DNA from 4 places in the Kluyvera fluvialis genome. Region 1 is predicted to be linked to each of the others. Evidence: predicted binding sites of a transcription regulator. Region 1 holds the regulator's gene; each other region holds the start of a gene.
The links. The regulator CRP, encoded in region 1, controls carbon source genes, mostly activating them, when cyclic AMP is high. The targets are predictions, from matches to a motif close to ATGTGANNNNNNTCACAT.
Positions count from the first base shown of each region.

Region 2: AC6I4B_RS04595 (acetyl-CoA C-acetyltransferase) is a predicted target of CRP. The motif match lies at 4,543-4,560, and genes of this name have one in related genera.
Region 3: AC6I4B_RS22965 (6-phosphofructokinase) is a predicted target of CRP. The motif match lies at 4,579-4,596, and genes of this name have one in related genera.
Region 4: AC6I4B_RS20670 (glycine dehydrogenase) is a predicted target of CRP. The motif match lies at 2,330-2,347, and genes of this name have one in related genera.

Region 1 covers NZ_AP046142.1:411,506-419,551, forward strand. Annotated here, with positions in the region: gene pabA (aminodeoxychorismate synthase component 2) at 1-26, shown strand, start outside; gene argD (bifunctional acetylornithine/succinyldiaminopimelate transaminase) at 111-1,328, shown strand; gene AC6I4B_RS01910 (YccS/YhfK family putative transporter) at 1,321-3,396, opposite strand; gene crp (cAMP-activated global transcriptional regulator CRP) at 3,445-4,077, opposite strand; gene AC6I4B_RS01920 (OsmC family protein) at 4,382-4,786, shown strand; gene AC6I4B_RS01925 (phosphoribulokinase) at 4,836-5,705, opposite strand; gene AC6I4B_RS01930 (YheU family protein) at 5,768-5,986, opposite strand; gene AC6I4B_RS01935 (hydrolase) at 5,983-7,005, opposite strand; gene mdcA (malonate decarboxylase subunit alpha) at 7,254-8,046, shown strand, end outside.
Region 2 covers NZ_AP046142.1:944,854-952,899, reverse strand. Annotated here, with positions in the region: gene kduI (5-dehydro-4-deoxy-D-glucuronate isomerase) at 1-243, opposite strand, end outside; gene AC6I4B_RS04610 (hypothetical protein) at 428-646, shown strand; gene AC6I4B_RS04605 (oligogalacturonate lyase family protein) at 713-1,888, shown strand; gene AC6I4B_RS04600 (oligogalacturonate-specific porin KdgM family protein) at 2,091-2,807, opposite strand; gene AC6I4B_RS04595 (acetyl-CoA C-acetyltransferase) at 3,280-4,470, opposite strand; gene AC6I4B_RS04590 (LysR family transcriptional regulator) at 4,581-5,450, opposite strand; gene AC6I4B_RS04585 (multidrug/biocide efflux PACE transporter) at 5,545-6,006, shown strand; gene AC6I4B_RS04580 (amino acid permease) at 6,118-7,347, shown strand; gene mqo (malate dehydrogenase (quinone)) at 7,409-8,046, opposite strand, start outside.
Region 3 covers NZ_AP046142.1:4,862,188-4,870,233, reverse strand. Annotated here, with positions in the region: gene fdnG (formate dehydrogenase-N subunit alpha) at 1-3,030, opposite strand, end outside; gene fdhD (formate dehydrogenase accessory sulfurtransferase FdhD) at 3,492-4,304, shown strand; gene AC6I4B_RS22965 (6-phosphofructokinase) at 4,752-5,732, shown strand; gene AC6I4B_RS22960 (PTS sugar transporter subunit IIB) at 5,744-6,058, shown strand; gene AC6I4B_RS22955 (PTS sugar transporter subunit IIC) at 6,051-7,418, shown strand; gene AC6I4B_RS22950 (class II fructose-bisphosphate aldolase) at 7,405-8,046, shown strand, end outside.
Region 4 covers NZ_AP046142.1:4,363,901-4,371,946, reverse strand. Annotated here, with positions in the region: gene yjgA (ribosome biogenesis factor YjgA) at 1-266, opposite strand, end outside; gene pmbA (metalloprotease PmbA) at 361-1,713, shown strand; gene cybC (cytochrome b562) at 1,775-2,161, shown strand; gene AC6I4B_RS20670 (glycine dehydrogenase) at 2,449-2,787, shown strand; gene AC6I4B_RS20665 (SFCGS family glycine-rich protein) at 2,798-3,160, shown strand; gene AC6I4B_RS20660 (DUF4312 family protein) at 3,163-3,462, shown strand; gene AC6I4B_RS20655 (DUF4311 domain-containing protein) at 3,484-4,260, shown strand; gene AC6I4B_RS20650 (DUF4310 family protein) at 4,273-4,917, shown strand; gene AC6I4B_RS20645 (amidohydrolase/deacetylase family metallohydrolase) at 5,087-6,220, shown strand; gene AC6I4B_RS20640 (DgaE family pyridoxal phosphate-dependent ammonia lyase) at 6,204-7,322, shown strand; gene dagF (2-dehydro-3-deoxy-phosphogluconate aldolase) at 7,319-8,046, shown strand, end outside.

The DNA of each region.
Region 1 (8,046 bases):
TGCTGGCAAACTTCCTCCAGCGATAGTAGTTGCCACGCTGTGATTTTTTATGCATATTTTGTGTATAAATTCTCACAATCATTGCTTCATCGTTTGAAGAAGGGCATGACATGGAAACCAAACAACCTGCAATCACCCGCGCGACCTTTGATCAGGTCATTCTGCCCATTTATGCACCGGCGGAGTTTATCCCGGTGAAGGGTAAGGGCAGCCGCGTGTGGGATCAGCAGGGCAAAGAGTACGTTGATTTTGCAGGCGGTATCGCGGTGACGGCGCTGGGTCATTGTCACCCGGCACTGGTAGAGGCGCTGAAAAGCCAGGGTGAAACGCTGTGGCATACCAGTAACGTCTTCACCAACGAACCGGCGCTACGTCTGGGACAAAAGCTGGTGGATGCCACTTTTGCCGAGCGCGTGGTGTTTATGAACTCCGGGACGGAAGCCAACGAAACCGCCTTCAAGCTGGCGCGTTATTATGCATCCACTCGTCATAGCCCGTATAAAACCAAGATTATTGCCTTCCATAACGCTTTCCACGGGCGCTCGCTGTTCACCGTTTCGGTCGGCGGGCAGCCGAAATACTCCGACGGTTTTGGCCCAAAACCCGCCGATATCATCCACGTACCGTTCAATGACTTGCACGCAGTTGAAGCGGTGATGGACGACCATACTTGCGCTGTTGTGGTGGAGCCGATTCAGGGTGAAGGCGGCGTGATGGCGGCAACGCCGGAGTTTATCCAGGGGCTGCGAGCGTTGTGCGATAAACACCAGGCGCTGCTGGTATTTGATGAAGTACAAAGCGGCATGGGGCGTACCGGCTCTCTGTTTGCTTATATGCACTATGGCGTGACACCGGATATCCTGACCAGCGCCAAAGCGTTGGGTGGCGGCTTTCCGATAAGCGCGGTGTTAACCACCGAAGAGATTGCCAGCGCGTTCCACGTGGGTTCGCACGGCTCAACTTATGGCGGCAACCCGCTGGCCTGCGCTGTTGCCGGAGCCGCGTTCGACATCATCAATACCCCAGAAGTGCTGGACGGCGTGAAGTCCAGGCGTGAACGTTTTGTGCAGCATCTGCACGACATCAACGCGCAGTATGATGTGTTCAGCGATATTCGCGGTATGGGGCTGTTGATTGGCGCGGAGCTGAATGCGCAGTACAAAGGCCGCGCGCGCGATATTTTGTATGCCGCCGCAGAAGAGGGCGTGATGGTGCTGAACGCCGGGCCAGATGTGATGCGCTTTGCACCATCGCTGGTGATTGACGACGCGGATATCGATGATGGCCTGCAACGTTTTGCGCAGGCGGTGGCGAAAATCGTTAGCTAGCCTGCCGTTTTAACCAGCCGCCCTGCCGAGGGCGCTGACGCCAGGCCACCGACGAGATAGTGTGCATGGTGTTCAGATGCCCCAAAATACGCTGGAGATGCTGTTCCATCGTGCTAAGCGCACCGTGGGACAGCGCATCCGGCGACTCCATAATATTCACCTCGCCGCTACTTCCCGCCTCATCATATTCCAGACGCTGCTGACAGCGTTGCAGGGCAATTTCGCACGACTCCAGATACTGCTGCGCTAAATCCGGCGTAAGCATATTGTGCTCGCGCGCCAGCGTGGTCATGGCGTTGATATGCTCGACGATAAACTGGCTATGCGTTACCCACAGTTTCATATCGTCCAGATAACGCGAGTTAAAGCTCGGCTCCTGCATCGCCTGGTTTAAAGAGTTAAACAGCGTATTGTGCGCCTGGTTCACGCGCATCCGTTGATACGCCAGTTTTGGCGCCTGCGGGTCATCGCTGAGTATCAGGCGAATGGCGTCTTGATCCGCCTCCAGCGCCGCCTGGGCGTTTTGGCGCAGTAAGCCGCTTTGCCACTGCGGCCACAGCCATAGCATCCCGCCGAAGGCAATCAGGCAGCCGATAATGGTGTCGAGAAAACGGGCGACGATAAACTGCTCACCGTTCAGCGTGAGGATTTGCAGGGTGTATACCGCTGTGATGGTGAAGCCGACGGTCGCCCAACCATAGCTGCGGCGGATAATCAGATAACTCCCCAGCGTGATGAGCAGCATTCCGGTGAGCGCCAGCCCCTGCGGCGTGTGGAAGTGCAGGGCCACGGCGGCGATAACCAGACCCGCCAGCGTGCCCGCCGCACGGTGGAAAATGCGCACACGGGTCGCACCGTAACCGTTTTGCGTGACCAATAATATCGTCATTAAAATCCAGTACGGTTTAGGCAAATGCAGCGCCGCGCCCATCAGGCTGGCGATGCTCAGCATCACGCTTAACCGGGCGGCATTGCGCAGTGCGGGGGACTTCAGCGACAGATAGCTTTTTAACGCCTGCAACAGCGGCAGGCGGCGCTCTTTATCCGCCATCAGATTGCGCGGATACAGCGGCCTTTGGAAGCGCAGTACGCGAGCAATGCGGCTGAAATGCCAGGCACAGAACTGCCCAACCGGGTTATCCGGGTGCTGTTCGGTGATTTTCTCCAGCGCGCCAATCTGTTTTTTCATACTGAAACGGCTGGGATAGCGGTGATAGAGAATGTCATCCGCGAGCACCCGCAGGCGCGCGGCGACGGTCTGGGCATTCCAGCGGATCACCGCCTCAGCGTGGCTACGTTCGACCAGTTTTTGCACCTCCTCTGGCTGATGCAGACTCACCGAAATGTGCTCCTGTAGATCAAGGCCAATCTGGAAGGCGCGCAGCAGGCGTTTGTAATCGTTATTCTGGTTTGCCGCCAGCATGTGTAGCTGCTGATAACACTGAGAAATAAGGTCAACCACCTTTTGCTGGCGGCTTAAAAGCGGCGGCAGCGCGGTGTTGGGGTCGGTGTGCTGCGTCAGGAGGCTATATTTTGCTTCGCAATAGTCGGCGAGCTGGCGGTAGAGCAGGCTTAGTGACTCGCGCAGCGGCTGCTCGCGCCAAATCCAAAACCACCACCAGTTGAATAATCCATACCACAGCGTGCCGAGTGCGTAGATAAGCAGCGGCTGCCAAATGGGCATATTACCAGCCAGGCTGAGGGTAAAAATAGCGGCAATCAGCGAAGCCGGCAGCAGCCGCCCGTGCAGGGAGCTTATCTCCGCCGTTACGCCCAAAATCAGCGCCAGCCCGCTGAGAATCAACGGTAGCGGAACCTCGCGCGCCAGCAACAACTGAACGGCAAGACTGCATCCGGCGAACAGACAGCCGCCAATAATCAGGCGTTTGAAAAAACGTTTATGCGGGGTATCAAGACCGGCAATATTGCAGCAGGCGGGAACCAGCGAAAACAGCAGACCTTGTTGAAGATGGCCGAAGATAAGGCCAATGGCGACCGGCAAACATAACACCAGCGTTTGCCGCAGTGCATAGTTGACTTCCGGGTGGTAAATCAGCCTGCGCCACATAAGAGACAAAAACGGCGTACCGTTGGAACAATACGCCGTTTTAAAGGATTAGCGAGTACCGTAAACGACAATCGTTTTGCCGTGTGCGGAGATCAGGTTTTGATCTTCCAGCATTTTCAGAATACGGCCCACTGTTTCACGGGAGCAGCCCACGATCTGACCAATTTCCTGACGGGTGATTTTGATCTGCATACCGTCCGGGTGAGTCATGGCGTCCGGCTGTTTTGCCAGGTTCAGCAGCGTCTGTGCGATACGACCTGTCACGTCCAGGAATGCCAGGTTGCCGACTTTTTCAGACGTGACTTGCAGACGACGTGCCATTTGCGAAGAGAGACGCATCAGGATGTCTGGGTTAACCTGAATCAGCTGACGGAATTTTTTATAAGAGATTTCAGCAACTTCACAAGCGGTTTTTGCCCGTACCCACGCGCTGCGTTCCTGGCCTTCTTCAAACAGGCCTAACTCGCCGATAAAATCGCCCTGGTTAAGGTAAGAGAGGATCATCTCTTTCCCTTCTTCGTCCTTGATGAGTACAGCCACTGAGCCTTTGACGATGTAATACAGCGTTTCTGCTTTTTCACCCTGGTGAATCAGCGTGCTCTTCGAGGGGTACTTATGAATATGGCAATGAGACAAGAACCATTCGAGAGTCGGGTCTGTTTGCGGTTTGCCAAGCACCATGCGCGGTTATCCTCTGTTATAAGCTCTTTCCGGCGGCAAAAACATTGCAGCCACCGGTTGCAATAGTATCCTTCCCGTTACCTGGGAAGTCGGCTGTCGAATATTGCCGCAGCCTGTAATGTGATGTCCTCTGCATACATGCAGTACGTTTATGTATTACCGTAGCATCCTGACTGTTTTAGCATAGCTTGAGCCGTGTGTCTCCTGGTGTCTCGCTTCAGCATGACGGCGATCGCCTTCCGTTGCGAGATTTGTTATGTGCGCGTAATCTGGGAAGAAAATTGCAACCTGGGAGTTAAATATTATGCAAGCGCGTGTGAAATGGGTTGAGGGGATGACCTTCCTCGGTGAGTCGGCTTCTGGCCACCAAATTTTGATGGACGGCAACTCTGGCGATAAAGCGCCAAGCCCGATGGAAATCGTGCTAATGGCGGCCGGTGGTTGTAGCGCAATTGACGTGGTGTCTATTCTGCAAAAAGGCCGCTATGACGTTTCTGACTGCGAAGTAAAGCTCACTTCCGTACGCCGCGAAGAAGCACCGCGCCTGTTCACGCACATCAACCTGCACTTCATTGTGAGCGGTAAAGAGTTGAAAGATGCGGCTGTTGCACGCGCGGTTGACCTGTCGGCGGAGAAATACTGCTCAGTGGCGTTGATGCTGGGTAAAGCTGTCAACATCACGCACTCATACGAAGTGATTGAAGGCTGATATCCGTGATTGCCCGGCGGCGTCCTGCCTATCGGGCAATCGTGATGATTCAGGCGTTGTTCTTCTCTTCCACTAACCGCTGTACCAGCGGCATCATAATCAACTCCATCGCCAGCCCCATCTTGCCGCCGGGAACGACCAGCGTATTCATATGCGAGATAAACGAGCCTTGCAGCATCGCCAGCAGCCACGGGTAGTCAATCCCTTCCAGGTTGCGGAAGTGAATGACCACAAAACTCTCATCCAGTGATGGAATGCTTTTCGCAGCAAACGGGTTAGAGGTATCGACCGTTGGCACTCGCTGGAAGTTGATATGGGTGCGCGAGAACTGCGGAGTAATGTAGTTGATGTAGTCTTCCATTGAGCGCACTACGGAGTCCATCACCGCCTCACGCGAATGCCCACGCTCGCTGGTGTCGCGAATCATCTTCTGAATCCACTCCAGGTTGACGATAGGCACTACGCCAACCAGCAAATCAACATGACGTGCGACGTCATGCTGTGGCGTCACTACGCCGCCGTGCAGCCCTTCATAGAACAGGACATCGGTGGGTTCCGGCAATGGCTGCCAGGGGGTGAACGTCCCCGGTACTTGATCCCACGGTACGGCTTCATCGTAGGTATGCAGATATTTACGCGACTGCCCTTTACCGCTCAGGCCGTACTCTCGAAAGGTTTGTTCAAGCAGGCCGAAGTCATTGGCGTCCGGGCCGAAATAGCTGATATGACGGCCCAGATCACGAGCCTTACGAATGGCCATATCCATTTCTGGGCGGGTGTAACGATGGAAACTGTCGCCTTCAACTTCCGCTGAACGCAGGTTGAGCTGGGCAAATATTTTACGAAAGGCCAGGCTGGTGGTGGTGGTTCCCGCTCCGCTGGAGCCGGTAACAGCAATAACTGGATGTTTGGCAGACATGCGAATAACTCCCTGAACAGGCGACAGAACGCGAAAGCGCCTGCTGTCACCCGTCGTTATCGTTAACCGCGAAATTGGTTGCGGGGCATGATGTTGACCGTCTCGTGAAGTTCAGACCACACCAGCACCGCCTCGCCGCTTTTTAATTGCTCTTTAACATCGGCGACCTTTTGCGCAAGTGAGCGTTCATATTCACCATAATCGGTGCCTTCGCGCAAGACAAAGCTTTCCACGAGATTGTCGAGGGTTTCAGCCGGAATTTCTTGCCAGGGAATAATCATACTTTGCCTCCGAGCCTTGACATTAGCCACGCAGGGATGCGTTTTTCCAGCCACATCTCTGGGTGGAACAGTGTGCCACCGATAAACCCGACGTGGCCGCCGTGCTCCGTCAGTTGGTACTCCACGTTCTCCGGTAGCTCTTCTTGCGCGGGAATCGAGTGGTGATCCATAAAAGGATCGTCTTTCGCATGAATGATCAGCGTCGGTTTGGTGATTTTGCTCAACGTCGGCATTGCACTGCACTGGCGATAGTAGTCGATGGCATCGGCAAAGCCGTGAATCTTCGAGGTGATCGAATCATCAAATTCACGGATGTGACGCATACTTTTCAACTGGCGCAGATCCACCGGTAGCGAGCCTGGATAAGCCTTGAGCTTACGTGCGGCGTTGCCTTTCAGCAGGTTTAACAGATAGCGCTGGTAAACCCGCGAGAAGCCTTTGTCCATGTGGTAGCTACAGGCTTCGAGCATAAACGGCGCGGAGACAATCACCGCCGCATCAACCGGAATATCGTCACCTTCTTTTGCCAGCAGGCAGGCCAGCATGTTACCGCCGAGCGAATAGCCCACCGCTGCGGTTGGCGCGTCACCCATTTCCCGCTGTAGCCAGCGTAAAAACCATGTGCCGTCTTCCGTTTCGCCCGAATGGTAAATTCGGTTCAGACGATTAGGTTCACCGCTACAGCCGCGAAAATGCATCACTACGCCCAGCCAACCCTGCTGCCTGGCGGCGTTAATCAGGCCGTGCGCATAAGGACTGTGCAGACTGCCTTCCAGGCCATGAAACACCACCAGACGCGGTTTATGGCGCGCGCCAGCCGGGTCTTCACTCCACGCTAAATCAACGAAATCACCGTCTGGCAACTCAAGGCGTTGCCAGTGCGGGGTAAATTGCAGCTTTCGGCGAATCAGGCGTGGCAGCATCGTCTGAAGATGACAATTGCTGACGCCGCGCATTGGTACGAAGTCGTCGCTGCTTTGGGTGTCGATGTTGAAGTCGTGGTGGGTTGTTTCAGTCATAAATATGCGATGTGTCCAGTAATCTGCCGCCTACTATACCGCCACTTTGCCATCGTGTTTAAGAAAATGAGGCGTCGGTAGCCGTTTTTCTCCCGCCTGAATCAGATCCCTATCACAAATTGTTACTTCAATTATTACTCTTAGGCTAATGATTAGCACCTACGCTTAATTGATGACTTTCTCACCAGGGTGCACACTCTTTCTGGTGTTAAGCAATCAAAATGATTAGCTGAATCAGGAGGTTAATAATGTTATCTGGGCAAACGCCAGCACGAGTCTGGAACACCCGTCGCAGCGAAAAACAGCGGCGTCTGGCTTCTGTTCCGGTGCAGGGCAAGGTGCTGCCGACCGCAGACCTGACCGCAATGCTGGAAAAACTGATCGCCCCAGGCGATCGCGTGGTTTTGGAAGGGAATAACCAGAAGCAGGCAGATTTCCTGTCTCGTATGCTGGCTGAGGTTAACCCGCAGATTGTGCACGACCTGCATATGATTATGCCAAGCGTCGGGCGTAGCGAGCATCTGGATATCTTTGAAAAAGGTATCGCCCGCAAACTGGATTTCTCCTTCTCCGGCACTCAAAGCCTGCGTATCTCGCAACTGCTGGAAGATGGCTTGCTGGAAATCGGCGCGATTCACACCTACATCGAACTTTACTCCCGCCTGTACGTTGACCTGGCCCCGAATGTGGCGCTGATTGCCGGTTATAAAGCTGACCGCAAAGGCAACCTGTATACCGGGCCGAGTACCGAAGATACCCCAGCGCTGGTGGAAGCCGCCGCATTCCATGACGGCATTGTTATCGCACAGGTTAATGAACTGGTGGACGACGAATGCGACCTGCCGCGTGTTGATATCCCTGGTTCATGGATTGATTACGTGGTGGTTGCTGACAAACCGTTCTTTATTGAACCGCTGTTCACCCGCGACCCACGTCTGATTAAACAAGAACACATCCTGATGGCGATGATGGCGATTAAAGGCATCTACGCGGAGCATCAGGTGCAGTCGCTAAACCACGGTATCGGCTTTAACACTGCGG
Region 2 (8,046 bases), 530 kb from region 1:
GATAACGCCAAGCTCACGGCGCTCAAGGAAATAACTCACGCCAAGCTGCTTACCCACTTCGCCGCCGACGGATACCGTTTTAGCCACCGGCATAATGCCGCCAACGATAATACGGTCGATGTGGCTGTAGACCATGGTGTATTCATCGGCAACGAACACTTGTTCAACTAAAAATTCGTCGCGAAGCCCTTGTGTATCCAGCGTTTTAGCATGTGCGCTATGGATGCTCTGTCGTACTTCCACCTCAACCTCCAGGAAAATGTGGTCTTATGCTCTATAGCAGAACGAAACCCCATTCCGCTTTGTTTATGCTCGTATCTTATCGCCGATGAAATGGGTTTTCAATTACAAATAAAACATCGTTTCATTTTTTCTGTGAATTAATATCAAAAATGCAAATTCGATCACGAATACATCATGAAACACCGTGAAGAAAAAACAAAAAACACTATTATTCATTTGGTTACATGTTTCTTTGAAAAATAACCAGGAATGGGTAAATGATGTAGCAAAAACAAAGACTGGCTTGACATCCACTGTGAAGGCGCCGCAAAAAAGTAGCGGAAATGATGATTTTTCGTATAAAGTGCGTCCGGCATCACAAACAATGAAACGCTGTTTTGATAAATTAACACCCAGTTTTTAGAATAACACCAAAACCGGCCGCCGAGGTTTAGAAACCCTGCGGCTGCATGTGTAAAAGGAGAGCATCATGGCTAAAGGTATGCGGGTAAAATTGAATTATGAGGTCAGCCGCGACCCAGACACTGGCGCAGAAGTTACCCGCTTGACTCCACCGGAAGTCACTTGTCATCGTAACTACTTCTATCAGAAGTGTTTCTTTAACGACGGCAGCCATCTGTTGTTTGCGGGTGAATTCGACGGCCACTGGAACTACTATTTACTGGACGTTGCCAACGCCGAAGCCGTGCAGTTGACGGAAGGCGCAGGCGATAACACCTTTGGTGGTTTCCTGTCTCCTGATGATCAATCTCTCTATTACGTCAAAAACGATCGCACCCTGCTGGAAGTGAACCTGAAAACGTTGGCCGAGCGTGAAGTTTACCGTGTGCCAGACGAATGGGTTGGCTACGGAACCTGGGTTTCCAACAGCGATTGCACCAAGCTGGTCGGTATCGAAATTGCCAAAAGTGACTGGACGCCGTTAAACGACTGGCAGCTATTCCACGATTTCTTCCACAAAGGCCCGCACTGCCGCCTGCTGCGCGTTGACCTGCAAACCGGCGAAAGCGCGGTGATCCACCAGGAGAAAAACTGGCTCGGTCACCCTATCTATCGTCCGTTTGACGACAACACGGTGGCGTTCTGCCACGAAGGCCCGCACGATCTGGTGGATGCTCGGATGTGGTTGGTCAATGAAGACGGCAGCAACGTGCGCAAAGTGAAAGAACATGCGCAAGGCGAAAGCTGTACTCACGAATTCTGGGTTCCGAATGGCTCGGCGCTGGTGTATGTCTCTTATCTGAAAGGCAAACAGGGCCGCACCATTTACCGCTTCAACCCGGACACCAACGTTAATGAAGCGCTGATGCAAATGCCTGCCTGTTCTCACCTGATGAGCAACTTCGATGGCACGATGCTGGTCGGTGATGGCTCCGGCACGCCGGTTGATGTGAAAGACACCAGCGGTTACACCATCGATAACGACCCTTATCTGTATGCATTTGACGTTGCAAAACAGGCGTACTTCCGCGTTGCTCGCCATGACACCTCATGGGCAACGGTGCAAAACAGCCGTCAGGTTACCCATCCACATCCGTCCTTTACCCCAGACGATAGCGCGGTGCTGTTTAGCTCTGACAAAGACGGTAAACCCGCGCTGTATATTGCCAAACTGCCGACTGAACGTACGCTGATGCAAGCATAATTAATTCTGAGTTTTGTGTTTCTGTAACTGGCCTTGTCCCTCCTCTGGGGGGACTTTTTTTTGCCTGACGTTTAGAGCATGAGGTCATCAAGATTAGGCAGATATAATAAACCTAAGGGAAAGATAAAAACGGGAATCACAGACAAATAAAAACCCCCGGCTAAATGCTCCGGGGGGAAAACGGATGAGAGTCCGACTTTATTTAGAAGGTATACGCAACACCGACACGCAGACGCGTTTGACGCTCATCGGTAGATTTCACCCCTACGTTGCCCACTTCAAAATATGGGGACCAGTTTTTATCCCATTTATAAGCCAGCTTCGCGTTATATTCGTTGCTGTACGGTTTGTTATTATTGCGGTACAGGCTCTTATGTTTTGAGTCAGCCTCGGTACTGCGCGCATAAACATAGTTCAGCTCGACACGCCAGTCGCCCATTGCCCAACCTACCCAAGTGTCCACTTTATTCACTTTATCATCGACGCCGCCGCCATTGCTGGAGGTCGCGGGTACACGGGTATATTCATAACGATAACGAGCCGCAACATAGAAACCATTATCAAAGCTGTATTGCGCATGTAGATAAGGTTTGTAGATAGAGAAGCTGTCTTTACTTTCGATATTAAAGCCAGGGTTCAGAGCAAAATTATCCGTCGCTTTCCAACGCCAGTTGATGGACTCTTCATGGCCGTTGCCAACCATTTCGTTAAATGGACGGTCCTGTTTATCAGTATCACCGCCCGTTTTCCACTTCGCTTCCACACCAAAACCAAGACCATTGTCAAAGCGGTGGGAAACAGCCACACGGTCAGCGTTAGAGCCGCTATCAATATATTCATGACGCAGATCCACCGTTACCGCCGATGCAGCGAAAGACAGACTAGATAATACAGCCAGGGCCAGAGTTTTCTTAAGCATTTGCCATCCCTCAATTGAAATTATGTTTCTTTTTTATGGAATTGGATTTTATTTTTTTCAACCTTGCATTTTAGTGATCGAGATCGTAATTATTTATTTCTTGAATGGAGAGATAGAGAGGACGTGACAAAGCTCAATAAAAATCAGACATAACCCATGAAAATTAAAACTCAGATCACAAAGATTTATTAAAATTGAATTGTAGTTTATTGAATTCACTTAATTTACAGCAAGTTAGAGAAAAATAAATAACGCACGTTATTTTATTTAATGCTAACAATCACCACCTCATCAATAACCACGCTAATTATTTAACCATTTTAAATATTTCCCGATAACACACATGAAAATAAATTGATTGAGAAATAGGCTAGACATTTTCACGTTTATCTTTAGGCGGGATAAAGGACGTGCACAAAAAAGGCCTCGTGCGAGGCCTTTCTGAAAGAAGGGAAATGGGGGGATTCAAGGTTTATTGCTGAATATCACGCTCAACGGCAAGAGCAACGCCCTGCCCTCCGCCAATACACAGCGTCGCTAACCCTTTACGGGCATCACGTTTAATCATTTCGTGTACCAAAGAAACCAGAATACGGCAACCGGACGCGCCAATCGGATGCCCCAACGCGATAGCCCCGCCGTTGACGTTCACCTTGTGCTCGTTCCACTCCAGCATTCTGCCTACCGAAATCGCCTGAGCGGCGAACGCTTCGTTAGCCTCGATTAAATCCACATCGCCAAGCTGCCAACCGGCGCGATCCAGGCAACGGCGGGTTGCATACACCGGCGCAATACCCATCAACGCGGGATCAACCCCCACGCTTGCAAAGGCACGGATCCGCGCAAGGATCGGCAAACCGAGTTCCAGCGCTTTGCTTTCGCTCATCATCAATACCGCCGCCGCGCCATCATTAATGGAAGACGCATTACCGGCAGTAACCGACCCCTGATTATCAAAAGAAGGAACCAGACGTGCTAACGCTTCTGCGCTGGCATCGGTTTGCGGCTGTTCATCGGTATCAACAATATGGGAAGTGCCGCCTGGCTGCGGGTTCATGACTGGTACAATTTCATCACGAAAACGACCGGAATCAATCGCTTTACGCGCTTTATGCTGGGAACTGAGCGCCCAGGCATCCTGCTGCTCACGGCTGATGCCGTATTCCCGCGCCAGATTTTCCGCCGTTACGCCCATGTGATAATCGTTAAACGCATCCCACAGGCCATCATGCACCAGGCTGTCAATCAGTTGGCTGTTCCCCAACTGTGCGCCGGTACGGCTGTCGGTTAATACATGCGGTGCGCGGCTCATATTCTCTTGCCCACCGGCAATCACAATATCCGCTTCGCCACACTGAATCGCCTGCGTTGCCAGATGCAGCGCCTTAAGGCCAGAACCACAGACATCGTTAATGGTGATCGCCGACACGGTATTCGGCAAGCCGCCTTTAATCGCCGATTGTCGTGCCGGGTTTTGCCCCGTTCCCGCCGTCAGAACCTGGCCGATAATCACCTCATCAATAGCCGCCGCAGAAATACCGCTGCGTTCTACCAATGCGTTAATCACCAGACTGCCCAACTCTACAGCGGAATGACGCGCAAGCGCCCCCTGAAAACAGCCGATTGGCGTACGAACCGCACCTACGATAACGACATCTTTCATCTAAACCTCAGCGCAAAATAACCTCCGTATAGTAGATGATTGTTATCAAATTTTTTCGCAATTGTTTAAAATAAGTGAGTTTTATCACAAAGGAAATTCATATCGCCCGCCTAAGCCGCAACCTGTTGCAGGTACTGCCGCAGCCAGCTTCCCGCCGCGCCCAGCGGCGCATCTTTATGCCATAGCAGATCGATAGACACCGACATCGGCCAGCCAGCGATATCCAGCATCTTCAGTTCTGCCGAGCGAGAAAACTCCTCCACCAGCGCACAAGGCAAGGCGCACCAGCCTAAACCCTGCGCCGCCATACTCAATAACATCAAATAGTTCGGTGCAGACCACACAGGCCCGCGTGCGGGCGTCGGGCGTTTTTCCAGATAGGTATTCAAACGCAGTTCGCGCCAGGTACGCAGCAATTCCCACTCAACGTTGTGTACCGCCGCCAGTGGATGCGAAGGTGCGACATAAATCGCCATGTGGCTCTGCATCGGCAGCCGGATGTGACCAATATCGGTAGGATAGTCATCACGCGCCTCAATCAACCCAACCTGCGCGCGCCCTTTTTGCAACAAATCGATAACGTCATCATCTTCCCCAACCAGACACTCAAATTCGGTATGCGGGAACTGGCGGTCAAACTGCGCCAGCAAATCCTCCAGCACATCCGGGTGCAGGGTATCGGAGAGCACAAACGCCAGCCGCGCTTCGGTTTCACCACTCAGCGACACCGCCAGTTCATCTAATCTCTCACTGGCTGCCAGAATCGCCTGCACGTAGCTCAACACCCGCTGCCCTTCAGCCGTCAGAACCGGCTGGCGCGCCGAACGGTCAAACAGCGTTACACCGAGATCGACCTCCAGATGCGCGATTGCGGTACTAATGGTTGACTGGCTTTTACGTAAACGACGCGCCGCCGCTGAGAACGAGCCACAGGCCACCGTTTCAACAAATGCGGTTAATGCTTCTGGGGAATAGCGCATGATGTATCTACTTTATCGATGGATTCTATCTTTTACTTATCACATTTCCCCATAAAATGCGCGCAATAGCACTGACTCAATACAAGGTTTCACCATGCAACAGAATTCATTACATCGCCGAAAACTCCCGGAGCGTATTTTCCACGCGGTATGCTTTGAAGGGATTGCCACCGCTATCCTCGCCCCAACGACCGCCTGGCTGATGCAGCGCTCGGTGCTGGAAATGGGTGGGCTGACGGTCATTCTGGCCACCACCGCCATGATCTGGAACATCATCTATAACGCCGTTTTTGACCGTCTGTGGCCTGTCACCCGCGTCACGCGTACCGCGAAAATTCGCGCCCTGCACGCGCTGGGGTTTGAGTGCGGCTTTATCATTATTGGCGTCAATATTGTCTCGCTGGTTCTGGGCGTGACGCTGCTACAGGCGCTGACGCTGGAAATAGGTTTCTTCCTGTTCTTCCTGCCGTACACCATGCTCTACAACTGGGTTTACGACGTTCTGCGCGCGCGTCTGATGAAGCGCCGTATGCAAAATATGTTTGTCCGAAATTAGTCTTTTTTTCAGACCGATAGCTATCGGTCTGGAAATGTTCAACCACACGAAATGCTTAATATGGTAAATTAGCGGCTATTTTTTCGGTTTTATGGTTGATAAATTCAGATAATGTCTAAAATTTGGTCAAAAGAAGAGACTCTCTGGAGCTTTGCCCTGTATGGCACGGCCGTCGGAGCCGGAACCTTGTTCCTGCCCATCCAGTTGGGTGCTGCCGGTGCCGTGGTGCTGTTTATTACCGCCCTCGTCGCCTGGCCCTTAACGTACTGGCCGCATCGCGCTTTATGCCAGTTCATCCTATCCGCCAACACACCTGCAAGTGTCGGCATCACCGGTGCTGTGACCCACTATTATGGGAAAAAGATCGGCAACCTCATCACCACGCTGTACTTTGTCGCGTTCTTCGTGGTGGTGCTTATCTACGCGGTCGCCATTACCAACTCGCTGGCAGAACAGCTTTCCCGCTATATGCCAATCACGCTACCAATTCGTGCGCTGATTAGCTTTGGCGTGGTGCTGTTGCTCAACCTCATCTTCCTGACGGGGCGTCAGACCACCATCAAAGTGATGGGGATGCTGGTATTCCCGCTGATAGCCTACTTCCTGTTCCTGTCGGTTTACCTGACCAAAGTCTGGCAGCCGTCGCTTTTGACGACGCAGATGGAGGTAACACCTCATACGTTGCATCAGGTGTGGTTATCTATTCCCGTGATGGTTTTCGCTTTTAGCCATACGCCAATTATCTCCACCTTCGCCATCGACCGGCGGGAGAAATATGGCGAGCTTGCGATGGGTAAATGCAAAAAAATCATGAAGGTCGCGTACCTGATTATCTGCCTGAGCGTACTGTTCTTCGTGTTCAGTTGCCTGTTGTCGATTCCACCGGAGTATATCAACGCCGCCAAAGATGAAGGCGTAACCATACTGTCGGCACTGTCGATGATCCCGAACGCCCCTGGCTGGCTGTCTATCTCCGGCATTATTGTGGCGGTTGTGGCGATGTCGAAGTCGTTCCTCGGAACCTATTTTGGGGTGATTGAAGGGGCGAGCGAAATAGTGAAATCGTCGCTGAATCAGGTTGGCGTGCGTAAAAGCCGTTCGTTTAACCGTGGGCTATCCATCATGCTGGTGTCGGCGGTGACGTTTATCGTCTGCTGCATCAACCCGAACGCCATCTCGATGATTTACGCCATCAGTGGGCCGTTGATTGCGATGATTCTGTTTATCATGCCAACGCTTTCAACGTATTTGATCCCTGCGCTTAAGCCTTACCGTTCGCTCGGTAGCTTGATTACGCTGATTGTTGGCCTGCTGTGCGTATCGGTGATGTTCTTAGGTTAACCGATAACGGGCATAAAAAAAGACCTGTCGGGGGAACCCGCCAGGTCTTTTTTATGGGCAATTACAGCGCCATATCGTGCTGCGGCGATGCGCTCGCAGGCTGCTGCTCCGCCGGTTTAGCTTGTGCGACCGGCGCTTCAGGCATCTGGATAACCGGTGGTTTGGTGAGCTGCAACGTCGCTGCGGTGTCATCCCACACTTGTTGGGTCAACGCGGTGTTGCCGTTCAGGTTCTGGCCAAAGCTCGGGACAATTTCACGAATTTTGCTCTGCCATTGCGGTGAGTTGAACTGTTCCGGGAACAGTTTTTTCATCACGTTCAGAGTAATTGGCGCTGCGGTAGACGCACCCGGAGATGCCCCCAGCAGAGCCGAAATGGTGCGCTGTTGGTCAACAACCACTTCTGTACCCAACTTCAGCACGCCGCCTTTATCGGCATCTTTCTTGATAATCTGTACGCGCTGCCCGGCCTGAATCAGCTTCCAGTCTTCTTTGCGCGCTTGCGGGTAGTACTCTTTCAGCGCGGCAAAGCGGTCGTCGTCGCTCAGCATGACCTGGCTTATCAGGTATTTCACCAGGTCAAAGTTGTCGAGACCTACGTGGGTCATCGGCATCACGTTGCTGGTCGTGGTGGTGTTCAGCAAATCAAAGAACGAACCGTTTTTCAGGAACTTGGTCGAGAAGGTGGCGAATGGCCCAA
Region 3 (8,046 bases), 520 kb from region 1:
GAGGAAGGCTTTAAACTCCGGCGTTTGCGTGTTCGCATCACCGACGAATGGCGTTAACGTGTTGGCAATAAAGCCTTTTTTCGCCACACCTTCGTAGCCCCAGTGGATAGGAATACCGATGGTATCGATATCTTTGCCGTCGGCTTTCAGCGTGCGAATACGTTTGGTGACCACCGCTTTGGCCTTGATATAGCCACGGTTAGAGGACACTTTCACGGTGTCGCCATGAGCGATGCCGAGTTTATTCGCCAGCTTCTCTCCAATCTCCACAAACTGTTCCGGCTGTGCGATAGCGTTAAGCAGCGCATGTTTGGTCCAGTAGTGGAAGTGCTCGGTCAGACGATACGTTGTCCCGACGTACGGGAACTTGTCGGCTTTACCCAGCGCTTCTTCGTCGCCTTTAAAGATACGGGCGGCAGGGTTGGAGATAACGTTCGGGTGCAGCGGGTTAGTGCCCAGCGGCGTTTCAAACGGCTCGTAGTGTTCCGGGAACGGCCCTTCTGCCATCTTGTCGAGGGCAAACAGGCGGCCCATCCCTTCCGGCTGCATGATAAACGGCCCCACATTGCTGCCTGGCGCGGCGGCGCTGTAGTCCGGTATATCCACACCGCCCCATTTCGCGCCATCCCATTTCAGCAGTTGGCGTTTTGGATCCCACGGGTTGCCCTGTGGGTCAGCGGAAGCACGGTTATACAGAATGCGGCGGTTCAGCGGCCACGCCCATGCCCAGCCCAATGTATTGCCCAGTCCTGACGGATCGGCGTTATCACGACGTGCCATCTGGTTGCCTTCCGGCGTCCAGCTACCGGCGAAAATCCAGCAACCGCTAGACGTCGTACCGTCGTCGCGCAGGTGTGCAAATGTGCTGAGCTGTTGGCCTTTTTTCACCAACACCGCACCGGTTGCCGGGTCGATAATATCGGCCAGCGCTTTACCGTTGCTCTCCATCGCGACTTCTTCCGACGCAGGCTCATGCGGCGTGGAGTAGTTCCACGTCATGCTCAACACCTGCTCTGGGTTTGCGCCGCCCTGTTCGGCGTACATCTTGCGCAAGCGCAGGAAGATACCGGCCAGGATTTCGCCATCGGTAACTGCATCGCCTGGGCCATCCGCGCCTTTCCAGTGCCACTGCAACCAGCGACCGGAGTTGACGATAGAACCGTTCTCTTCTGCGAAACAGGTTGATGGCAGACGGAAAACTTCAGTCTGAATCTGCGATGGGTCAACATCGTTCGACTCGCCGTGGTTCTGCCAGAACGTTGATGTCTCGGTATTGAGCGGGTCAATGGTCACGAGGAATTTCAGTTTCGACAGTGACGCGACCACTTTGTTTTTATTCGGGAACGACGCAACCGGGTTAAAGCCCTGGCAGATATAGCCGTTGACCTTGCCCTGGTTCATCATCTCGAAATATTGCAGAACGTCGTAGCCTTTGTCCCACTTCGGCAGCAGATCAAAGCCCCAATCGTTTTCTTTCGTCGCTTTGTCGCCAAAGAAGGCTTTCATCATCGAAACGAAGAATTTCGGGTAGTTGCCCCAGTAGTTCACCTGGCCATCCAGCAGCGGTTTTGGCGTGTTGGCGGCGAGATACGTTTGCAGGTCGGTTTGCTTCTCGCTTGGCAGCGTCATATAGCCTGGCAGGCTTTGTGACAGCAGGCCCAGGTCAGTCAGCCCCTGAATGTTGGAGTGACCGCGCAGGGCGTTCACGCCGCCGCCCGCCATCCCCATGTTGCCGAGCAGCAACTGGATCATCGCCATGGTGCGGATGTTTTGTGCGCCAATGGAGTGCTGTGTCCAGCCGAGGGCATACAGGAACGACGCCGTTTTATCGTGAGCGCTTGTTTCTGCGATGTATTCACATACTTTCAGGAAATCAGCTTGCGGCGTACCACAAATGTTTTCGACAACATCTGGCGTGTAACGGGAAATGTGCTGCTTCAGCAGATTCCATACACAACGTGGATGTTGCAGCGTGGTATCGCGTTTGGCGAAGCCGTTTTCATCCAGCTCATAGTTCCAGCTGGTTTTGTCGTACTTGCGTTTATCCGCGTCATAGCCGGTGAACAGGCCATCTTCAAAGCCAAAATCTTCACGCACGATCAAGCTGGCGTTGGTATAGGCCTCGGTGTATTCGCGGTTGAATTTTTCATTGTTCAGCAGGTACAGCATAACGCCTGACAGGAAAGTAATGTCAGTACCGGAACGAATCGGTGCATAGAAATCGGCGACCGACGCCGTACGCGTGAAACGAGGATCGATAACAATCAGCTTCGCGCCGTTGTGTATCTTAGCTTCCATCGCCCAGCGGAACCCGACGGGGTGAGCTTCAGCGGCATTACCGCCCATCACCACGATAAGGTTGGCGTTCTTGATATCAACCCAGTGGTTGGTCATCGCACCGCGACCAAATGTTGGAGCAAGACTTGCTACCGTTGGTCCGTGTCAGACGCGCGCCTGGTTATCGACCGCGAGCATACCCAGCGCGCGGGAGAATTTTTGTGTTAAATAGCCGGTTTCGTTGCTCGACGCGGATGCACACAGCATCCCGGTGGAGAGCCAGCGGTTAACGGTAACGCCTTCGGCGTTCTGCGCGACGTAGTTAGCGTCACGGTCTTCTTTCATCAGTTTGGCGATGCGGTCAAATGCCTCATCCCAACTGATTTGTTGCCATTTATTGGAGCCTGGTGCGCGATATTCTGGGTATTTCAGGCGGCTTTCGGAGTGAATGAAATCCACCAGACCTGCACCTTTCGGGCACAGAGCGCCACGGTTTACCGGATGGTCCGGGTCACCTTCGATATGGAAAATGGACGCTTTAGCGTTTTTCGCGCCGTCGCCGAGGCTGTACATCAACAGCCCGCAGCCGACAGAACAATATGTGCAGGTGTTACGGGTTTCACGGGTGCGCAGCAGCTTATACTGCCGTGTCTCCGCCAGTGCGATGCTTGGGGCAAAGCCCAGCGCCGCAGCCGTGGTTCCTGCCATACCGCCAGCGCAGATCTTAAAGAACTGCCTTCTGCTGACCTGCATGGGTGCTCCTTGTTTCGACATTGTCATTGCTTGTAGTTTCCTTTGCCGCTAACACGACAAAGATTCTGAATAACACGATGCCCTTAGTTCCAAAAGGGCTTTGACTCAGAATACCACAAGTTCGGTAGGCTTGTTCTAATGCGGTTAACGATGGGTGAATGGAGCTTCTTTGTATTAACATTGAATTGTGATTTTGATCGCATTTTGCGCATAACAAAGACGGTCGTGGCGCGGCGGTTAATTCGATTAATCCATAGGGAGTATGGGTATTTTCATCAGTAATTTTGTACAAGTCAATTTGAGGGGATTAAGATTGTGTGTTATTAGACCGGAAACTTGATCCATAATAAGCACTGATTCCTTCCGAATGTGATGGAATAGGCGTCTCTCCTTTTCCGTTGTTGTTCAGAGTAATTGCCGTGTTTAATGTAAAAGATGAAGTCAAACCATCGTCGCAGCTTATTGGTTCCGCCGAGCGTTCCGTCTTCAGAAGGCCACAAATCATGCAACCCACACCGGATATTCTTGCTGAAGAAATTCCCGTTGCGTTGGTCTACAACGGCATCTCTCACGTTGTGATGATGGCGACGCCAAAAGATTTAGAGGCTTTCGCGATCGGTTTTTCGCTGTCGGAAGGGATTATTGAACATCCGCGCGAAATTTACGGTATTGAAGTCACGCAAGCCTGCAACGGCCTTGAAGTACAAATCGACCTCTCCAGCCGCCGTTTTATGGGGCTTAAAGAGCGCCGCCGCGCGCTAGCCGGGCGAACCGGCTGCGGCGTGTGTGGCGTCGAACAGCTTAACGACATCGGCAAGCCCATCAGGCCGCTGCCTTTCACCCAGACCTTTAATCTCGCTCATCTTGATAACGCGCTGCGGCATTTAAATGATGTCCAGCCGGTGGGACGTGAAACGGGCTGTACCCACGCGGCGGCATGGATAATGCCATCGGGTGAGCTGGTGGGCGGGCATGAAGATGTTGGCCGCCACGTTGCGTTAGATAAATTACTCGGCCACCGAGCCAAAGAGGGCGCACTCTGGCAGGAAGGCGCGGCGTTAGTTTCCAGCCGTGCCAGTTATGAAATGGTGCAGAAATCCGCCATGTGTGGCGTTGAGATTCTGTTCGCTGTCTCTGCGGCCACTACGCTAGCGGTGGAGGTGGCTGAACGCTGCAACCTGACGCTGGTCGGTTTTTGCAAACCCGGCAGAGCGACGATTTATACCCATCCACAGCGGTTAATCAGTGCTCTAGATACGGGTGAGGTGCTGTAGGCCTGATAAGGCGTTGCAGTGGTATTGCCGGATGGCGCTACGCTTATCCGGCCTGCGGTCAGTATATATGCAGCTTTAATTATTTTGGCTATAGCTGTAGTTAGCATTTTCCCTGTTTTTCTCGCCTTTGTTTCCTCTCCAGCTTAAAAAAACGTGATATTTCTCGCATTTTCATACAATCACCTTATCGACATTTCTCCGCGAAATTACCGCAATCACGACCGTTATTTCTTCGTTTATTAACGCCATGATAATAAAGATGTTTTGATAATAAATGTTATTTCGATCTCATTTTTAAAATGCGTGACAGATCACAAAAAATAGCCTTGAAACGATATCGTCAATATTTGACTGAGCGTTAATTATAACAATTGTGTGATCTTCGTTGCAAATAAGAGGCTTGAAGTCAGGGAAAAATATTTACACGGGAATCGGCGAGGGCATGAAATGAAAATCGGGATTGTTATTAGTGGCGGAGACGTGTCAGGAATTAATAACTTTATTTTCCAGATAGCAAAACTCGCTAATGCTGACATAACATTATTCAATGGCGGTATTTCGGGGCTGTTGGATAAAAATCATCATGAAGCCGCATGGCGTGATCTGGTCGATTATTCCATTGCATCGATTCCCATGATTACGTCAGGGCGTACCAGTCGTAAACTACAGCGCAGTGAGTATGAAGTTATTGCCAGAAAAATAAAATCATTGCGGATTGATGTTTTAATTATGGCGGGGGGTGATGGTAGTTTGCAGTTCCTGAATACCCTGAGCGAGTTTGATATAAATTGCTTTGGTGTCGGGATGACCATCGATAATGATGTCTATGGTAGTGATTATACCATCGGTTTTTCGACAGCTTGTGAGCAGATTATTAAGGAGGTGTCTCGTCTAAGGAATACCGGTAGAGCGCTACCGGGTCGAGTTTTTATGGTTGAGATGTTGGGCGGCTACTGCGGTGAATTAACGTTACAGTCGGCGATTAAGTGTAATGCTGATATTGCGTTAATCCCGGAGTCTCAGATACCTCTGGAGGAACTGGCTAGCCGAGTTAAGCAAAAACTGGCAAATCAGAATAGTGTTGTCATTCTTTGCTCTGAAGGCTACACCAGAGAATATTCACCCGGTTTCCAGGGTGCTATTGATACGATGATCAAACAGCTAGAGCCGCGCATTGGTGTGCGCATTCGTAAGACCATTATTGGCTACGGATTACGTAATGGCGATCCAACTTGTGAAGAGATTTATCAAGGAACCATTATGGCTAATGAAGTGGTTCGCTGCATTCAATCAGGGATGAGAAATAAAGCCATTATTATAAATTCAAGTAACAAACCTATTCCGATAGATTTAGTAAGTATGAAAAAACGTCTGGTAGATACTGAAGGACACTATTACAAACTTGCCAAACAACTCAATATTATTTGAGGAGACCTTACATGCTGAAAATTCTTTGCGTATGTGGCTGCGGCCTTGGTTCTAGCTTTGCTATTGAAATGACGGCAAAGGCTGTTTTAAAAAAATTAGAGATTCCTGCTCATATCGAACATACCACGGTATCTGAAGCCGGAGCTTTTAAATCCGATATGATTCTGACTCAGAAAACATTTGCTGACATATTAACAGCCGATGCAAGTGAAGAAGAAATTAAGCGAGTGGTGATATTAAATAAACTCACGGACAAAGACGAAATAGAGAAAAAGATTGTCGCATTCTTGAATGAACGTAATCTACAGGTAGCCGACCATGAATAGTTTCGTTGAGTTTATCGTGAAAGATTTGCTTGGCCAGGCCTCTATTCTTGTTGCATTTATTGCGATGCTGGGGCTGATTTTACAGAAAAAATCACTGGGCAAAACGGTTGAAGGGACATTTAAAACCCTGCTTGGTTTTTTGATTATGATGGCAGGCATTAACATTATTGTTGCCACACTTACGTTCCTGAATGACATATTTACTCAGGGATTCGGTATGAAGGGCTACATTACCGATGTGGCTGCTATTGCCGGATTAGCCAACCGTGAATTGGGATCGGAAGTCGCGCTAACGTTGCTGGTTATTTTTGCCGTTAACATCATTATTGCACGGCTGACACCACTGAAATATATCTTCCTGACCGGCCAGGCACTGCTGTGGATGGCAACCATTGGCGCTGTTATTGGCTATAAAGCCGGGTTAACAGGTTTACCGCTGATCTTAACCGGGGGTATTTTTGGCGGTGTCATGGCGGTGCTGATGCCTGCTTTGGCCCAGCCGGTGGTAAGGCGTATTACCGGTTCTGATGATGTCGCGCTAGGGCACTTTTGTACCATCGGTTATCTGGTACAAGCGGCAGTCGCCAAAGTAGTGGGTAAAGGTTCGCGCTCCACGGAAGATCTCGAATTACCGGATAATTTTAAATTCCTACAAGACACCTACCTCGCGATGGCGGTGGTGATGGTGCCGATGTATCTCATTCCTGCGCTGGCGGCAGGGCCTGAATATATCGGCCAGTTTTCAAATGGTGTGAACTACCTGATGTACGCGTTTATGCAATCTATTCAGTTCGTGGCGGGTGTCTTCGTGCTTTATAGTGGTGTGCGTTTACTGCTCAATGAACTTGTTCCCGCGTTTCGGGGAATTGCAATGCGTATTGTACCGGACGCAAAACCTGCGCTGGACTGCCCCGTATTATTTCCTTATGCCCCTAACGCGGTGATTGTGGGATTCCTCGCCACCACCGTTGGCTCCATTATTGGCATGTTGGTCTTCCCGATGTTTGGATTGGCGATGATTCTTCCTGGCCTGCTCACTAACTTTTTTGCGGGCGGTACTGCGGGGGTATTTGGCAATGCGCTAGGTGGGCGTCGTGGGGCGGTAATTGGTGGTGTCGTGCATGGCCTCTTTATTACCTTTCTTCCGGCTATCCTGGTACCGATGCTCGAAAGCTATGGATTTACAGGAGTCACCTTTAGCGATTCGGACGTTATTAGCTCTGGGCTTGTATTAGGTCATGCCTTCCAAAATAACTGGTTATTCGTCGCATTATTTATTGTTTTTGTCGCCGCACTGACATGGTTCGTCAACGCAAAATCAACTAAGCCGCAAGGGGAAAATATTCATGAGTCTGTATAATTTCAACGATATCTTGAAAATTGCTCAGGAAAGAAATTTTAAGGCCATTGGGTCATTCAATTTACACTGTATTGAAATGCTTCCTGCCTTTTTTAAAGCAGCAAAAGAGAGTCATAGCCCATTAATGATTCAGATCTCAACGGGCACGGCTGAATATTTAGGATATCGCTTATTGGTTGATGCAGTTTGCTCATTGGCAGAAAGTGAAAATGTACCAACATGCCTGCACCTGGATCACTGCTCTGATATTAACGCCATTAAAACGGCAATGGACGCTGGGTTTTCGTCTGTAATGTACGATGGTTCTCATCTGGAACTGGATGAGAATATTGGCAACACGAGAATTGTCGTTGAAATGGCAAGGCCGAGAAATATCACCGTTGAAGGTGAACTTGGGGCCATTGGCGGCTCAGAGGATGGCAAGGCCGTAGCGGCAGAGGATATCTGTTTTACGACGGTTGAAGATGCGAAACGTTTTGTTGATGAAACTCAGGTCGATATGTTGGCCGTTTCTGTGGGCACGGTGCATGGTCTGTATACCGGTAAAGCCAGAATACAGCATCAGCGGCTAAAAGAGATTAGTGATGCAACCGGTGTACCTTTAGTCCTGCATGGTGGTACGGGGGTT
Region 4 (8,046 bases), 1.0 Mb from region 1:
AACATTTTACCAACCAACTGCAACTGGCGGCGGCGGCCTTCCATCTTGATACGCTGCGCCAGCTCAATTGCGGCGCGCAGGTCGGTATCCAGCGGGATCTTCTCCAGCGCGTTTTTACCTAGCTCAACCAGTTCCGCCCCCAGCTTTTTCAGCTCTTCGGCGTCACGTTTAATTTCACTCTTGCTGACCCAGATAATTTCATCATCTTCGTCCTCGATATCGTCACCGGGGACTTCGTCGAGCCAGTCTTCGGGCTGCTTTGTCATTTCAGGCTCCTTAAAAAAGAGGCTAATACTAACAGCTTGAGCGCATACTGAGAATGGGTTCTCTGTTAGACTTCATTTAACTTTACCTCAGATTATGGCATTGATGATGAAAGTAACCACACAAGTTGCGGAACAACGTATTGCGCTGGAAAAAGCCGTCTCCACGGCGCTGGAGCTGGCGGCAGGTAAATCAGACGGCGCAGAAGTCGCGGTCAGTAAAACCACCGGTATCGGCGTTAGCACTCGCTACGGTGAAGTCGAAAACGTCGAATTCAACAGTGATGGCGCACTGGGGATAACCGTTTATCACCAGAACCGTAAAGGTAGCGCATCGTCTACGGATCTCAGCCCAGACGCCATTGCCCGTACCGTACAGGCGGCGCTGGATATCGCCCGTTATACCTCGCCGGACCCATGCGCAGGCGTGGCGGATAAAGATCTGCTGGCATTTGAAGCCCCAGATTTAGACCTGTTCCACCCGGCGGAAGTCACCCCGGATGAAGCCATCGAAATGGCGGCGCGCGCGGAACAGGCTTCTTTGAAAGCCGACAAACGCATTACCAATACCGAAGGCGGCAGTTTCAACAGCCACTACGGTATTAAAGTGTTTGGTAACAGCCACGGCATGTTGCAAAGCTACTGCTCGACGCGCCATTCCCTCTCTAGCTGTGTGATTGCCGAAGCAAACGGCGATATGGAACGCGATTACGCCTACACCATTGGCCGTGCGCTGGGCGACCTGCAAACACCTGAATGGGTTGGCGAAGAGTGCGCGCGCCGCACGCTGTCGCGCCTGTCTCCGCGTAAGCTCTCGACCATGCAAGCACCGGTTATCTTCGCCAATGAAGTGGCAACCGGATTGTTTGGTCACCTGGTCGGCGCGATTGCCGGTGGTTCGGTTTATCGTAAATCCACCTTCCTGCTGGACTCTCTCGGCCAACAAATTCTGCCGGAATGGTTGACCATTGAGGAACATCCACACCTGCTGAAAGGGTTGGCGTCTACGCCGTTCGACAGCGAAGGCGTGCGCACTGAACGCCGCGAGATCATTAAAGACGGCGTACTGACCCAATGGCTGCTGACTAATTACTCCGCGCGTAAGCTGGGGCTTAAGAGCACCGGTCATGCGGGCGGCATCCATAACTGGCGCATCGCCGGGCGTGGCCTGAGTTTTGAAAAGTTGCTTAAAGAGATGGGCACTGGTCTTGTCGTCACTGAATTGATGGGGCAGGGTGTGAGTGGGATAACCGGCGATTACTCGCGCGGTGCATCGGGCTTCTGGGTTGAAAACGGCGAGATTCAGTATCCGGTGAGCGAAATCACCATCGCGGGCAACCTGAAAGATATGTGGCGCAATATTGTCACCATTGCCGACGATATTGAGACGCGTAGTAATATCCAGTGTGGTTCCGTACTGTTACCGGAGATGAAAATCGCCGGCCAGTAATCACGTTTAGGGCGCATCCTGCTGCGCCCGTTTTGCTTAAATAATAAAAAGGAAGTGAGCAATGCGTAAAACTCTGTTAGCGATGTTGGCGGTCTCTACTTTTGCCCTCGGTTCGGCGTCGGCGTTTGCCGATCTGGGCGAAGATATGGATACGCTGGCGCAAAATCTTCAGGTAGTCGAAAAAACTACGGATGTCGGCGAGCTGAAATCAGCGCTGACCAAAATGCGCACGGCAGCCGTCGATGCGCAGAAAGAAACTCCGCCGAAGCTGGAAGGCAAAGCGGCTGACAGCGCAGAGATGAAAGATTATCGCCACGGTTTTGATGTGCTGATCGGCCAGATTGATGGCGCGCTGAAGCTGGCGAACGAAGGCAAACTCAAAGAGGCCCAGGCGGCAGCTCAAGAGTTAAAAACTACCCGTAACGAGAACCACAAGAAGTTCCGCTGAGCCTTTATTGGGGGGCATCTGCTGATGTCTCCCGCTTCTCACCCCTGAAAATTCCGTCGATATCACACTTTTCTCCTTTATTTTCCCATTGCGTTTTCCTATTGCCTTGACGCTTAGACGTGACATCCATCACGAGAATATATCCATATCATCATATTCGTGATGAATATGTGAATCAGATCACCCAGGCCGTCCTCCTTTCCACTTCGAAGTGGAAAACAACTCGCTACAAACTCCCCCTCCCCGGCGTTAGTTTTATCCCCAGAGACATTAGCGGGGAAATACAAGTGAATAACGGAGCGGTAATACACGACGCAGGGGAGCAGGCAACGCAGACAGAACAGCTGGCCGACAAAATGTTGCAGCAGGTGTTCGCTCTGTTACGCCGACGCGATATCACCCCTAACGACGTGCAGGAGCAAATGCTGACTTCCCACGTGCGGGCGATGGCCCACCGGTCAATTAGCGGCGAGCCGCTGCCGGAAGTGGATGCCAGCCTGTTTGAAGAAATTTCTGAAGATTCAATGATGCTTGCCCGCGAAGTGGTCGCGGAGTTCGGCAACCTGCCTGATGAAGAGGCCTGGCTGCTCTCCGTTCACTTCGAAGTAGCAAAAGACAACCTGTAAGGAGCAAAAAATGGAACAAATCACCGTAGTTATTGGCGACCGCCTGGGGAAAGGACAAAAAGTTGCCGCTGGCGCAGAAAAAGCCGGTGCTCGTGCAGTTGTGGTTCCGGGCGTGGCCGCAGATATGAAGTTGGGTGACATGATGAAAGCGGAAAACGCCACCTTTGGCATCTCTTTCTGCGGCAGCGGCGGCGCGGGCGCTATCACCGCGCAAACTAAATACGGCTACAAAGCAAAATACGGGATGCGTTCAGTAGAAGAGGGCGTTACCGCCATCAACGAAGGCTGCAATGTCCTGGGCTTCGGTTTTATGGACAAAGAAGAGCTGGGCGAGCGCCTGGTAGAAGCCTGGAAGAAGAAGTACGGCGCTTAACGATGAAAGAGCAATTCACCACCACGGTGAGGGTCACGGGCAAAGGCGAGAGCAAAACACGGGCGTTCGCCGATGCCCTGAACCATGTGCAGGCAGCGGTGATGAAAACATCATCGCGCATCTTACTGCGTATTGAGCCACAGGATGTGCAAGTTGTTCATGCGCGTGAAGCGGTGCGAAAAGAGGCGTTCTTATTCTTCTTTTTACGTCGTGAACGACGAGCGTACAGCGTGGAGCTGGACGTTACCGTCAACGTGACCGCCATTGACATCGATAAAGTGGATTTCGTCACGCAAACCTGATTTTTACCAAAGGGTCAGATTATGTTCCTGATAATTTTAATAAAATCGCTCATTATCGGCGGCCTGGTTGGCGTCGGTGTGGGGGCCGGAGCGGCACGCATGTTTCATGCGCCCACCACCCAGGGGATGGGCGCATTTCGTACTCTGGGCGAGCTGAACTCCTGCGAAGGCGATCCGGCTTCCCACTTCTCCTTTGGCCTCGGCTTCTTCTTTAACGCCTGGGCTTCTTCTGTTGCAGCAGGTTCCTTCACTCAGGACGTTGACCACCGCATTATCCCGAACTGGGGCGCGGCAGCGCTGATGCTGAAAAACCGCAACGTAGGCGAAACACTGCACGACCCGAAAAAAATGGCGATTGCCTGCGGCATCATCGGCATGATTGTTGTCGCCTTCCTGAACCTGACGGCCTCTTCAGTACCGCAGGCGTTGCAGGTGACGGCGGTGAAAGTGCTCGTCCCGGCGGCAAACCTGCTGGTCAACACCGTGATGCCGGTGATTTTCTGGCTGGCAGCGATTGATGCCGGTAAAAAATCGGGCTTCTGGGCCACCATTTTCGGTGGTGCTGCGCAACTGATTATGGGCAACGCCGTACCGGGCCTGGTGCTGGGCATCCTGATTGGTAAAGGGGTAGAAGAAAGCGGCTGGAACCGCGTCACCAAAGTGATGATGGGCGCTATCGTTGCGCTGTTCGTCCTGAGCGCCTTCTTCCGTGGCTTCGATATGAAGATGATCGAATCCTTCCACCTGACCGTGCCGAACTGGCTGGATCTCATCCACAACTCACTCAGCGGCAAATAACAGGAGCCTGATATGGAACAGAATAAAGGTTTTTGGTACGCCGACTGGTCGTTCCCGATCTTCGTTGGCCTGCTCTCCTCCGGCGTATTTGCCGGGACACACATGTACTACCTCTACGGTATCGGCGCGTTTAACGAAGTGGCGTTTGTCTCCATGTTGCGTGCGGGGATTGATACCGGGGCGTACGGCGCGGTGGCGGCGTTCGGCGCGAGCTTCCTGTTTGCGCGCATTATCGAAGGCTCGCTGGTGGGGATTCTGGACATCGGCGGCGCGATTCAGACTGGCGTAGGCTTGGGCGTTCCGGCGCTGCTGCTCGGTGCGGGGATTATGTTCCCGGTGACCAACTTTATTGCCTCGCTGATTACTGGGCTGGTGATTGGTGTGGCCATTGGTTACATCATCATTCTGGCGCGTAAATTCACCATCAATCAGAGCGATTCCACCTACGGTGCTGACGTGATGATGGGCGCCGGTAATGCCTCGGGTCGTTTTCTTGGGCCGTTGATTATCCTCAGCGCGATGACGGCTTCAATTCCTATTGGTATCGGTTCGTTGATTGGCGCGCTGCTGTTTTACATCTGGCAAAAGCCGATTACCGGCGGCGCAATTCTCGGCGCGATGCTCCTGGGATCTATCTTCCCGGTAGCGATTAGCTAACCGCCTGATGGCGCTTCGCTTATCAGGCCTACAGGTTGTGCAGAACCGCGACCCCGTAGGCCGGATAAGGCGCAGCCGCCATCCGGCAAAAAACCAGCACGAACTCGTAGGCCGGATAAGGCGTAGCCGCCATCCGGCAACAGGTTCCCCCATTTTACAGGAGAGAGATATGTTTGATTTACTCCTGCGCCGTGCGCGACTCGTTGACGATACCCTGACTGATATCGCCATCCAGGACGGGAAAATCGCGGCGCTGGGCGAGATTAGCGCGCCTGCTCGTAAAACCGTGGCGCTGGACGGCAAATACTACGTCAGCGCAGGATGGATTGACTCACACGTTCACTGCTACCCGAACTCGCCTATTTACCATGATCAACCCGACAGCGTCGGTATCGCTACCGGTGTTACCACGGTGATTGATGCGGGCAGCACCGGCGCCGACGACGTGGATGATTTCTATCAGCTAACCCGTAAAGCGGCGACCGACGTCTACGCACTGCTGAATATTTCCCGCGTTGGGCTGATTGCACAAAACGAACTGGCGAATATGGCCAATATCGACGCCGGGGCGGTGAAGCAAGCGGTGCTGCGCCATCCTGATTTTATCGTCGGCCTGAAAGCGCGCATGAGCAGCAGCGTGGTGGGCGAAAACGGCATCACGCCACTGGCGCGGGCAAAGGCCATTCAGCAAGAAAACGGCGACCTGCCGCTGATGGTACACATTGGGAATAACCCGCCGAATCTGGACGAAATTGCCGAGCTACTCACCTCTGGCGACATCATTACCCACTGCTATAACGGCAAACCCAACCGCATTTTGACGCCGGAAGGCGAGCTGCGCAGTTCTATTGTCCGGGCGCTCAAGCGCGGTGTGCGCCTCGACGTCGGCCACGGCACGGCGAGCTTCAGCTTTGAGGTGGCGCGGCGGGCGATTGCGATGGGCATTTTGCCGCACACCATCAGCTCCGATATTTACTGCCGTAACCGTATCGATGGCCCGGTGCGCTCTCTGGCGCTGGTAATGTCGAAGTTCCTCGCCATTGGCATGTCACTGCCGCAGGTGATTGCCTGCGTGACCGAAAACGCCGCCGACGGCCTGCGCCTGACGCGCAAAGGGCGGCTGGACGTGGGTTATGACGCTGACCTGACTGTATTTACCCTCGCGCAGACGCCGACCTTATTGGTGGATGCCGAAAAAGAGAGCCTTCAGGCTGACAAAATTCTGTTGCCGCTTGCCGCGATCCGCGCAGGCAAGGGCTATCTGACCGAACAAGGGAGTGCGGAAAATGCCTTCGATTTTTGAAAAATATGATTTAAAACAGGTTATTAACACTTCAGGGCGCATGACGGCGCTCGGCGTTTCAACGCCCCGCCCGGAAGTCGTTGAAGCCGCAATGGCGGGGATGAACCAGTATTTCGAGATGAAAGACCTGGTGAATAAAACCGGGGCGTACATCGCCAAATTGCTGGGCGTAGAAGGGGCGACCGTTGTCTCTTGCGCCTCTGCGGGGATTGCCCAGTCCGTTGCGGCAGTGCTGGTCAAAGACAGCGACTGGCTGCTGGAAAACCTACACGTTACGCCGATTGAAAATAACGAAATCGTCCTGCCGAAAGGCCACAACGTTAACTTTGGCGCGCCGGTTGGCACGATGGTCGCGCTGGGCGGCGGCAAGCTGGTGGAAGCGGGCTATGCGAACGAATGCTCCGCCGAGCAACTGGCGGCGGCAATCACCCCGCGCACGGCGGCGATTCTGTATATCAAATCTCACCACTGTGTGCAGAAAAGTATGCTCAGCGTTGCACAGGCCGCAACCGTGGCGCGCAGCCATAACCTGCCGCTGATTGTTGATGCGGCGGCGGAAGAAGACCTGCAAGCCTACTATCGCGCGGGCGCGGATCTGGTGATTTACAGCGGCGCAAAAGCGATTGAAGGGCCAACCAGCGGGCTGGTTATCGGTAAAACGCAGTACGTTGAGTGGGTCAAACGCCAGTCCAGCGGTATTGGTCGCGCGATGAAAGTGGGCAAAGAGGGCATTCTTGGCCTGACCTGCGCCATTGAGCACTACCTGACCGCGCGTAAAGAGAGCGGCGAAGAAATGGTGGCGAAGATGACGCCGTTTATTGACCAGCTCAATACCCTGAACGGTGTCACCGCGCGCGTGGTCTGGGACAGCGCCGGGCGTGATATTGCTCGTACCGAAATTAAATTTGATGAAGCGGTGACTGGCGTCCCAACTGGCGACGTGGTTAACGCGCTGAAACAGGGCGAATACGCCATCTACTTCCGTGGCTATAAAGCTAACGAAGGTATTATCGAAGCCGATGTCCGCAGCGTGAACGCGCAGCAGCTTGAGATTGTCTCTCGTCGCATCGCAGAGGTTCTGAATAAGGAGAAAACCGCATGAAACTGACCCCCAATTTTTACCGTGACCGTGTGTGCCTGAACGTACTGGCAGGCAGCAAAGACAACGCCCGCGAGATTTATGAAGCGGCGGAAGGTCATGTGCTGGTGGGCGTGCTCTCCAAACATTACCCGGACATCGCCAGCGCGGTGGCGGATATGCGTGAATACGCCGCGCTGATTGATAACGCACTTTCCGTGGGGCTGGGCGCAGGCGACCCGAACCAGTCGGCGATGGTGAGCGAGATTTCCCGTCAGGTACAACCACAGCACGTAAACCAGGTGTTCACAGGTGTCGCCACCAGCCGCGCGCTGCTGGGGCAGAGTGAAACGGTGGTTAATGGCCTGGTGTCACCCACCGGCACGGTTGGGATGGTCAAAATCTCCACCGGCCCGCTGAGCAGCAATGCACCGGATGGCATTGTGCCGCTGGAAACCGCCATTGCCCTGCTGAAAGATATGGGCGGCAGCTCTATTAAATATTTCCCGATGGGCGGCCTGAAGCACCGCGATGAGTTTGTGGCCGTGGCGCAAGCCTGCGCACGCCATGATTTCTGGCTGGAGCCGACCGGCGGTATCGATCTTGAAAATTACCGCGAAATTCTGAAAATTGCTCTGGACGCTGGAGTGAGCAAAATTATTCCCCATATCTATAGTTCAATTATCGATAAAGCCAGCGGCAACACCCGTCCGGCAGACGTTCGCGCGCTGCTGGAAATGACGAAAGC